Regions from separate parts of the Novosphingobium sp. FG90 genome, predicted to be linked through region 3. Evidence: predicted binding sites of a transcription regulator. Region 3 holds the regulator's gene; each other region holds the start of a gene.
What was found. Region 3 encodes LexA, which represses DNA repair genes until DNA is damaged. Its sites were predicted from a motif close to GTTCCNCNCTTGTTCT; they were not measured.
Positions count from the first base shown of each region.

Region 1: the regulator LexA is predicted to act here: its motif matches at 1,315-1,330, upstream of ACODRZ_RS06030 (PA0069 family radical SAM protein).
Region 2: the regulator LexA is predicted to act here: its motif matches at 1,835-1,850, upstream of ACODRZ_RS25545 (ImuA family protein).

Region 1 covers NZ_JBMDIO010000004.1:271,541-274,814, reverse strand. Annotated here, with positions in the region: gene ACODRZ_RS06040 (TauD/TfdA dioxygenase family protein) at 1-507, opposite strand, end outside; gene ACODRZ_RS06035 (TetR/AcrR family transcriptional regulator) at 650-1,231, opposite strand; gene ACODRZ_RS06030 (PA0069 family radical SAM protein) at 1,341-2,411, shown strand; gene ACODRZ_RS06025 (enoyl-CoA hydratase/isomerase family protein) at 2,471-3,265, shown strand.
Region 2 covers NZ_JBMDIO010000058.1:7,375-10,648, reverse strand. Annotated here, with positions in the region: gene aac(6') (aminoglycoside 6'-N-acetyltransferase) at 144-614, opposite strand; gene ACODRZ_RS25555 (HU family DNA-binding protein) at 698-973, opposite strand; gene ACODRZ_RS25550 (hypothetical protein) at 1,223-1,474, shown strand; gene ACODRZ_RS25545 (ImuA family protein) at 1,871-2,647, shown strand; gene ACODRZ_RS25540 (DUF6504 family protein) at 2,565-3,274, shown strand, end outside.
Region 3 covers NZ_JBMDIO010000009.1:132,457-135,730, forward strand. Annotated here, with positions in the region: gene ACODRZ_RS10910 (ComEC/Rec2 family competence protein) at 1-1,260, shown strand, start outside; gene lexA (transcriptional repressor LexA) at 1,423-2,115, opposite strand; gene ACODRZ_RS10920 (molybdopterin molybdotransferase MoeA) at 2,217-3,274, opposite strand, start outside.

The DNA.
Region 1 (3,274 bases), on a different contig from region 3:
AGGCTCGTAATAGAACAGCGAAGCCCAGGGTCCATGCAGCACGCGCAAGTCGTCATAGTACGCCTTGTCCTCGTCGGACAGCGCATCATAGGCGGCATAGGTGTTCGAGAAACCGGTGTTGCCGGTTCCCTTCGGGCTCGGCACCTTGCATGAAAGCAGCGAGGCCAGGATCGGCACTTCGTTGCGGGTCCCGTCGATGTGCCAGTAGAGCGAACCCTTGAGGTATTCCGCGCTGGCCGGGTTTTCCTTCACGTCGAGCGTGATCTTGCTCGGCTCGCCGTCCGGCCCTTCGGGTGCGTACTCGCCAAGCGTCTTGGTGAAGGCGATCTGTTCCGCGTCATCGAAACCGATCTTCGGGAAAACCAGGATGCCACGTGCTTCAAGCTCCTCGCGCAGCTGCGCGGCGAGTTCGCCGGAAAGCAGTTCTTCCTTCGAATTGAGAATGCGGCTGCCGATCTTCGGCTTGATGTGCTCAGCCTTCAGCTGAGCTGTGGTGGTGACCGTCATGGCCTTGTCTCCCAGGAATGCCGTATGAGAACGCTGTTATCACGTTCTTCGCCCGGCTTCAGGGAGAATCAAGCCGAGTTGCACCTGCCACCCCGCGCGACGCCCTAATCAGCGCCCGCACGGTATGTGTCGCCATAGTGTCTCAGGCAGCCAGCTTGTCCAGCCAGCCCTCGACGATACGGATCGCCTCGGCATGACCGGTCTTTACGCCCAGCCCCTGTTCCATCACCACCGCGCGGCCGATTCCGGCAAGAACGACGCTGAGCCCCGCCGCGTCGAAGCCATCGAGCCGGTCCAGCCGGTCGCCGAGCAGGTGCTGCAGGATCGTGACCTGCCGCGCACGCATTTCCTCGCTGTGCTGCGCCATGTAGTCGCGCACCGCAGGACGATGGTTGGCAAGCGCCATGAATTCCAGCGCCATCGCCACCCGGCTGGTGTCGATGAAGAAGCTCCATAGCGCGCGCAGCGGGTCGTCGGAGGCCAGCGCCTCCTCGATCATGCGATCACTTTGCGCCGCCCCCTGCCGCGAAACCTCCACCAGCAGGTCGTCGGTGGTGGGGAAATAGTAGTGCACCAGTGAGGGTTTGAGCCCTGCCCGGCCCGCCACGCGCCGCGTGCTGACGGCGGCATAGCCTTCGTCCCGGATCAACTGGTTGGTAGCCTCGACGATGACCGCCCGTGTCGCGGACGTCTCGGCTCCGACCCTGCGCGCTGCGCCTGCCATGAAATTCCCCTTTCACGCCCGCCTAAGGGTGCAGCGCAGCAAGATCAACCTGCGCGGGGATACGTAAAGGCAGATTGACATATGTTCCTGTTTTGTTCAAACGGATGTCATGGAACCAATCAAGGGCAGAGGAGCGGTAAGTGGTGCGATAAGCACGCGCTTCAACCTGCCTGCACGCGAAGCCGACGGCGACTGGCTCGACGCGGCGGAAACGATAGACGGCCCTGCCCGCCACCCGGCGACGACAGTTACGGAGGAGCACCCGCGCTCGATCCTCTCGTTCAACAAGTCGCCCGATGTGCCGTTCGATCGTTCGGTCAACGCTTACAGGGGGTGCGAGCATGGCTGCATCTACTGCTTCGCCCGCCCCACGCATGCCTATCACGATCTTTCGCCCGGCCTCGATTTCGAAACGAAGCTGTTCGCCAAGCCGACCGCCGCGAAGCTGCTGCGAGAAACACTGGCAAAGCCCGGCTACAAGCCCGCGCCGATCGCGATGGGCACCAATACTGACCCCTACCAGCCGATCGAGGCCCGCTACCGCATTACGCGCGAGGTGCTGGAACTGTGCCTCGATGTGCGCCATCCAGTGACGATCACTACCAAGTCAGACCGCGTGCTGCGCGACCTCGATCTGCTGGAACAACTGGCGACCCACGGTCTCGTGCATGTCGGCATTTCGGTGACCAGTCTCGACCCGGTGCTGTCGCAGAAGCTCGAGCCGCGCGCGGCCTCCCCCGCAAAACGCATGGCTGCGCTCGGCCGACTGGTAGCAGCTGGCGTGCCGGCGCATGTCTCGATCGCCCCTGTCATCCCCTCGATCACCGACAGTTTCATGGAAGCGATACTGGAGGACGCCGCCGCGCGCGGCATCCGGTCGGCCTCATGGATCGTGATCCGCCTGCCGCACGAAGTGGCTCCCCTGTTCCGCGAATGGCTCGACGCGCATTTTCCGCAGCGCGCGGGCAAGGTAATGGCAACGATCCGCTCGATCCGTGGCGGGCGGGACAACGATCCGAACTTCGGCACCCGCATGAGGCCCGAAGGCGTCTGGGCCGACCTGTTCCGTCGCCGATTCCGCGTCGCCGCCACGCGACTGGGCATGACCGGACCCCATGTCGCACTGGACTGCACGCTGTTCCGCCGCCCCTCTATGGATGGGCAACTCTCGCTTTTGTGAGCAAGCACGTTTGCGCTCTGGTGATTGCGCATTCGCTCCGGCGCGGCCTATCCTGCGCCATGGCCCATCCGATCCTTGTCGAGCGCCGCGATGCGGTGGAGATCGTCTCTCTCAATCGCCCGCAGGCGCTCAATGCCTTCGACGAGGAGATGACGTTCGCCCTGCGCGATTATTTCGCCACCCTGCCCGAACGGCTCGACGTGCGAGTCGTGATCCTCCGTGCCGAGGGTCGCGCCTTCTGCGCCGGACTTGACCTTGCCGGGTGGGAGGACGACGGTTCGCGCGGCCAGTTGCAGCACTACTGGCGCCTGCAACGGGCTCTCGGCGGACTGCTCGAACTGATGCGTGCCTGCCCGCAGCCGATCGTCACCCTCGGCCATGGCGCGGCATGCGGCGCGGGTTTCTCCCTCCTGCTGGCGAGCGACGTGCGGTTCGGTACGCAGGATCTTCGTATGAACGCCGCCTATATCAAGGTTGGGCTGGGCGGATGCGACCTGGGATGCAGCTATTTCCTGCCGCGCCTCGTCGGTGCTTCGATCGCTTCGGAGTATATCCTGACCGGCCGTTTCATGACGGCCGAAACCGCGCTGTCCTGTGGCCTGCTCAGCCGGATAGTGCCCCCGGAAGACCTGCTGGACACCGGCCTCGCCCTCGCGGCAGAAATGGTCGCCAATGCACCGATGGGCCTCAGGCTCACCAAGGAAGCGCTGAACCGCAACCTGGATGCCCGCTCACTGTCGGATGCGATGGCGGTGGAGGATAGGCAGCAGGTCATGATGCTCATGTCCGAGGATTTTTCCGAGGGGGTCGCCGCATTCCGCGAGAAGCGTCCGCCGCGGTATCGCGACCGCTGAGCCCTCCAT
Region 2 (3,274 bases), on a different contig from region 3:
CTATCGTCGGATTGGCGGCGGCCGATCAGCATCAATGCCCGGTCTGCCCGGCATGCCCCATAGATGTGCGGCCTGTTGATAACACGGTGAACAAGCTGCGGAAAAAGGTGTCAATCGACATCCGAAGCTTCATCTGGAGCAGTTCAGCTTAACAGCGGCATCGGCGTCAGGACCTTGCGAAAATACACCACTCGCTCGGTTTCCTCGAATTTCAGCGCTGCGTGCATCGCATGCGACACGGTGTTGTCCAACATGGCATCCGAGGCGAGTTCAGCGCAGCCCATGCTGCGAGCCCAAGCTTCCACGGCGTCCACCAAGCCGCGACCAATGCCTTGCCGCCGGCATTCTTCCACGACATACAGCCCCTCAAGGAACGCGACCGGTGAAGTTTCGCAGCCGTTGACGTAATCGACGCGCAGCGCGGCTTCCGCAAATCCGACAAGCGCGCCGCGCTGATCGCGCGCCAGAAAGCCAATGAAAGGCTGTGGCTCCGCCATCAGTTGAACCACGTCTTCCTGGTGCTCTGCTTCCGAGCCATCTGGCCAGAGCGACGTGCGCAGAGCCGACCATTCAAGAAGGTCAGCGTTGCTGCCCACTGTTATCCGTACGATCATGCCGCTCGGCCTCGGGAACTGGTCAGGGAAATTATGCATGGTGGCGACGCCGGCAATAGGCGCGCCGCCGCCGCCGTATTGCATCAGCCGTTGAGCTTGTCCTTGACCGCCTTGGCGACCGTGAAGGTCAGCTTCTTCGAAGCCTTGATGGTCATTGCCTCGCCGGTAGCGGGGTTGCGGCCTTCACGTTCGGGGCTGTCCTTCACCTTGAACTTGCCAAAGCCGTTGAGCGAGACTTCCTCACCCTTGGCTGCCGCGCTGCCGATGGCCTCGAAGACGGCGTCGACAATCTTGCGGGCGTCGATTTTGGTAATGCCGTGATCGTTGGCGATGGCGTCGGCGAGATCGCTGTTGTTCATGAGAAGTTCGTCCTGTCGATGTCTATGGTTCGCAAACCTACGTTGCTTTCGAGCTTCGCGGCCTTCCACCATGGAACAGCCGAAACCGCGTTCAAAGTCGCATACTCACGCTGAACGCGCCTTGAGGCCGCTTTGTCCACAGCCTGTGGATATGTGAAACGCATCCGGTGCCCGAATTACCCGGATAACATCGCGCGCGGAACCATTCTCGGCCCGGTCTCTTGCATAACGCACACAAGGAGGATTCCCATGTTTGGCAAGGTCATCGGCGCAATCGCAGGAAACAAGGCCGCAAAGCACGTCCAGGGGGTGAGCGGCACTGGAGGAACTTTGCTCGGCTTTGCAGCGCCGATGGTGATACGCCGCCTCGGCACCCTTGGCCTCATCACCGCAGTCGCAAGCGGGTACGCTTACAAGCGCTACACCGACCGGCGGGCAGCTGAACAGCAGAAAGTCGCGCGGCCCAGCGGATTTGCAGAGCCCACGCGGACACAGGCTTGATCCTATCCTGCAGCTGCAATCCGTCCCCTGCTAGCGTGTTGGGGCAGGCTAAGGCGCGGGACGTTAGGATCGACCGTGCTCTGATCCACGTGGTTGTGGCTGAGCAGCTTGTGAGTGACGGGCACGGGGCCCGGCGCTCAGCCAGTGAGCACGCTCTCGCCGAACAATGCCGCGTCACACAACTGCGCGCGAACCGCGAGGAAACTGCCCATCAACAGCCCCCGAGCGCGTTCCCTTCCTTGAGGACACTACTGAGCACAACGGTTTACCTGAAATTTCTTTCTCTTTATCAACCCGTTGCTTAGCGGCCTTCTCCCTCGTTTGCATGGCCCGACACCTTGACGCAGTGGCGGTCGGAATGGAACATATAGCGAACACATGAGTCGCTGTTGACCAATGATCCTGCAAACCGCCCTTCCCTCCCGGCTGCCTGCCGAGCACCTTGCCGCACTACGCGCCCAGATCGCGCAGGTGCAGGCAGCGCGCGGGCCGGTGCTGCCGTTCGGCCTGCTGCAAATCGACACGCGCCTCGCCAGCGGCGGCCTCGATGGCGCTGCGCTTCACGAGATCGCCGGCGCCAGCGCCAGCTGGAGCGACGATGCTGCCGCCACCTTGTTTGCCGCAGGGCTCGCCGCGCGCTTTGCTGCCGTCCAGGGCATGACCGTGCTGTGGGCGCTTAGCCGCTTCGACCTGTATGCTCCGGGCCTCGAACAGGTCGGGCTCGGCCCCGGCAAGGTGCTCTATGCCCAGGGCAGGAAGGACTCCGAAGTCCTTGCACTGGCCGAAGATGCTTTGCGCGACGGATCGCTGGCCTGCGTCATCGCCGAGGTCAAAGCCGCCGACCAGACCGCTACCCGGCGCCTGCAGCTGGCTGCATCCGACGGGCAAACCCCGATGCTTCTCTACCGGCGGCATCGTTCGCGCGAGCGCAGCCCGCTGGCTCAGCCCTCCTCTGCAATGACGCGCTGGAGCATCGCAGCGGCGCCTTCCACCACGCTACCCCATGCGGGCATCGGCCGGGGGCAATGGACGATCGAACTTGTCCGCCAGCGCGGCGGCAATCCCTTTTCCCTTCTTGTCGAGGCCTGCGATGACCAGGGTTGCCTCGCTCTACCTGCCGCAGTTGCCGATCGAGCGACTGCGCCGGTTGGAGCGTCCATCCGCGCCGCGTGACGCGGCCGCGCTGGTCCCGCGCTTTTTGCAAGCCATCGACGACGACCCCGGTGCCTGCTCGGTGCCGCGCGGCGGCGGATGGCGACCCGGCGCCCGCTGGGCGCAAGGTCCGCTTGGCCCCGCCCCGGCGCAGGCCGATATCGACGCACTGCCGGCTCATCAGCGACCGACGATGCGCGAGATGGGGCGGCGCAGCGAAACCACCGATCATCCCTTCAGGGGCATGGCTTGTGACGACGGTGGACCGGCCGGCAGGCCGTGGCCGGTGCACGCGGCGCATTGCGAGTCAGATCTCCGGACCAGGCCCCTGGTCCTCATCACGCGCAGCGGGCAACGCGACATCGTGACCGCCGCCTGCCCGGTCGCGCTCGACCTTGGATTGCGTCCCGGCATGGCCGCCGCCCACGCACGCGCACTCATAAGCGACCTCGACGTGCGCGGCGCGGACCGAACTGCAGACGCGGCCTGGCTCAACCGGCTGGCGCTTCACGCCGTCCGGCACTGGACACCGACCGCAAGTGCCTGCGATGCCGATGGCCTCTGGCTCGATCTCACCGGGACCACGCATCTGTTCGGCGGCGAGGATCGCTTCTGCCGCGGGGTTCTGCGTTTTTTGGATCGCCTGGG
Region 3 (3,274 bases):
TGGATTGCATTGAGGGTCAGGCTACCGGTAGTCGCGGCCGGGGTAGGGGCGCTCGCAGGTTTGGCTTATACGCTGCTGTCCGGCGCCGAAGTCCCTACCGTTCGGTCATGCATAGGGGCGTTGCTGGTTCTGGCGGCGCTGGCCCTCGGGCGTGAACCCCTGTCCTTGCGCATGCTGGCTGTTGCGGCGTTCAGCGTCCTGCTGCTTTGGCCTGAGGCGGTAATGGGGCCGAGCTTCCAGATGAGCTTCGGCGCGGTTCTGGCGCTGATCGCGGTCAGTACCTCCGAACCGGTGCGCCATTTCCTCGGGCCGCGCGACGAAGGGGTGGCAGCGCAAGGCGTCCGGCATCTTCTCCTCCTCCTGCTGACCGGCGCGGTCATCGACCTGGCACTCATGCCGATCGGCCTGTTCCATTTTCACCGCGCGGGTGTGTATGGAGCCCTTGCCAACGTGGTCGCGATCCCGTGGTCGACGTTTATCGTGATGCCGTTGCTGGCTTGCGCGCTCATGCTCGACATCGTGGGGATGGGAGGGCCATTCTGGTGGCTCGCCGGGATCTCGGTGGATATGCTGGTTGGATTGGCCCACTGGTTTGCCTCCAGGCCGGGCGCGGTCAACCTGTTGCCGGGCACGAATGCATGGGCGTTCCTGCTTTTTGTCGCAGGAGGGCTTTGGCTTGGCTTGTGGAGCGGTCGCATCCGCTGGGCAGGGCTTCCGGTTGCTGCCATCGGGGTGCTGTTTCTGGCGATGGCGCCGCCTGCGGACGTACTGGTGTCGGGCGACGGGCGTCACGTGGGCCTTGTGGAAGACGATGGAAACCGGCTGTTTTTGCTCAGGAACAGCCGAAGCGGCTACGCTCGGGACAATCTTATGGAATTCGCGGGGATAGAAACTCTGCCTGCTACTTTCGACAAGCTGCCGGGCGCTCTGTGCAATCCGGATTTCTGCACTGTTCCCGTCCGGAGATCGGGAAAGACCTGGCACCTGCTGATTTCGCGAGGGCGCGATTCCGTGGCAGAACGTTCGCTTGCGGCTGCATGTGAGCGTAGCGATATCGTTATTTCGGATCGGTGGTTACCACGCAGTTGTCGGCCACGCTGGTTCAAGGCTGATCGTGGTTCTCTTGAGCGTACCGGAGGACTGGCCATATATCTGGACCAGGCTCGGATCGATACCGTGGCGCAGGCCCAAGGCGAACATGGCTGGTGGCGTGCCTCGCCACCCCAGAGCCGTCTCAATGGATCACTGGCAGCAAAATAATGCTTCACTCGCGGGGAAGTGAAGTTCCTCGAAAGAATTATTGCTTGCAGTCGATTCAACAGAAATCGCCACCACAAGTGGGGCCAAGTAATCCGGCTCAGCTTAATGCTGCTCCGAAAAGCTCTGCCCGCTCGTGATGGTGACGGTGTGTAAGCTTAGAACTTAGTTGTATCGACGGAGCAGGCCGGCGAGCTTGCCCTGAACTTCCACTTCATCCGGCCCATAAATTTGCGGCTCGTAAGCGGCGTTCGCGGGATCTAGACGGACCATTCCAGCTTCACGCCGCAGGTACTTGAGGGTGGCCTCCTCTCCACGGATGAGGGCCACCACGATTTCACCGTCCCGCGCGGCATTGGTGCGCTTAACGAGGGCGAAATCGCCGTCGAGAATACCTGCCTCGATCATCGAATCGCCAGATACCTCCAGCGCATAATGTTCACCCGAACCGAGCAGAGCAGCTGGGACAGGCAGGGTCGATTGCCCTTCAAGAGCCTCGATGGGAACGCCTGCGGCGATGCGACCGTGCAGCGGAATTTCGATCACGTCATTGGCCGGTTCAACCGCACGGCGCGGCGTCTGCACAGGTGCGATCCCGTCATTGCTATTGGCAGCGGAGGGACGAGGCGCCTTGCTGCCCGTATCGTCGGGTTGGCGCAGGACCTCCAGGGCGCGCGCGCGATTGGGGAGGCGGCGGATGAAGCCTCGCTCTTCCAATGCCGAAATCAGGCGGTGCACACCGGACTTGGACTTGAGGTCGAGCGCTTCCTTCATCTCCTCAAAACTGGGGGAGATGCCGCTCTCCTCAAGCCGGGTCTGGATGAACCGGAGCAATTCGTGCTGCTTGCGCGTCAACATTGTCGCTGCCTTTTCGTGACCTCCGAACCAGGCGAACCCTGATCCCGTTTGTTCTGGTAGTGAACATTGAGAGAACAATCAAGCAACCAAATAACAATGCTTCAGGCAATACCGCCATTATGGAGTAGGAAGATCTGGACTTCATCGCCCGTTACGGCGGGTCCAGCCATCGCCGGGCGATCGACAAGGACATTGCTCGCCGCCAGTGACGACAGGGCGCCACTGTCCTGCAGTTCGTGCACCATCACGCTTTGCCCGTTCCACCAGCCCCGCAAGAATTCCCTGCGGCGACCGCTCGCGCGCAGCGGCATGCCCAGTCGGGTGGTTAGGCGCATGGGCAATGGACGCGCAGCGCCTTGCATTGCGCGCAGAAGAGGGAGGAGGAAATGATAGGCGGTGACGTAGCTGGACACCGGGTTGCCGGGGAGGCCGAGCACGATCTGCCGCCGTCCCGGCAATTCGCGCGTGGCGACGAGGATGGGCTTGCCCGGCTTGATCGCAACGCGCCAGAAATCGATGCAGGCGCCCCAGCGCTCGAGTGCCGGGCGAATGAGGTCGTGATCCCCGACTGAGGCTCCGCCGCTCGTTACGATGAGATCGACGTCGCCCGAAGCTTCGAAAGCGGATGTTATGGCATCGATATCGTCCGCCACCGGTCCGATCCGGCGGGCGTTGATGCCAAGCGCCCCCGCCATTGCGACCAGCATGGTGCCATTGCTCGCGGGGATTTGATGCGGTGCGCAGAGTTCTGGATCGGCCACGAGTTCATCACCACTGTCGATCACGGTGAGGCGCGGTGTCCGATGTACGGGCAGATGCGTATGGCCAGCGGCGATCGCCAATGCCATCTGCGCCGGTGTGATGCACATGCCGGAGGAGATGACTTGCGCACCCTCGGCGAAGTCCATACCGCAATGCCGGATATGCTTATGCGGGGGCTCGGGCAGGTCACCGGACAGTGTCAGGGACTGACCGTCGCGCACGAGATCTTCCTGCAGGATTACCGCCGCCGCGTCGTCTGGCAGTGGCGCTCCCGTCGAAATGCGTACCGCCTCTCCCGTCGACAGCATGCCGACATGAGGGTGGCCAGCCGCACTTTCACCGACTACGCGCCATGGTCCGTGCAAGTCGCCTGCGGTAACGGCATAGCCGTCCATTG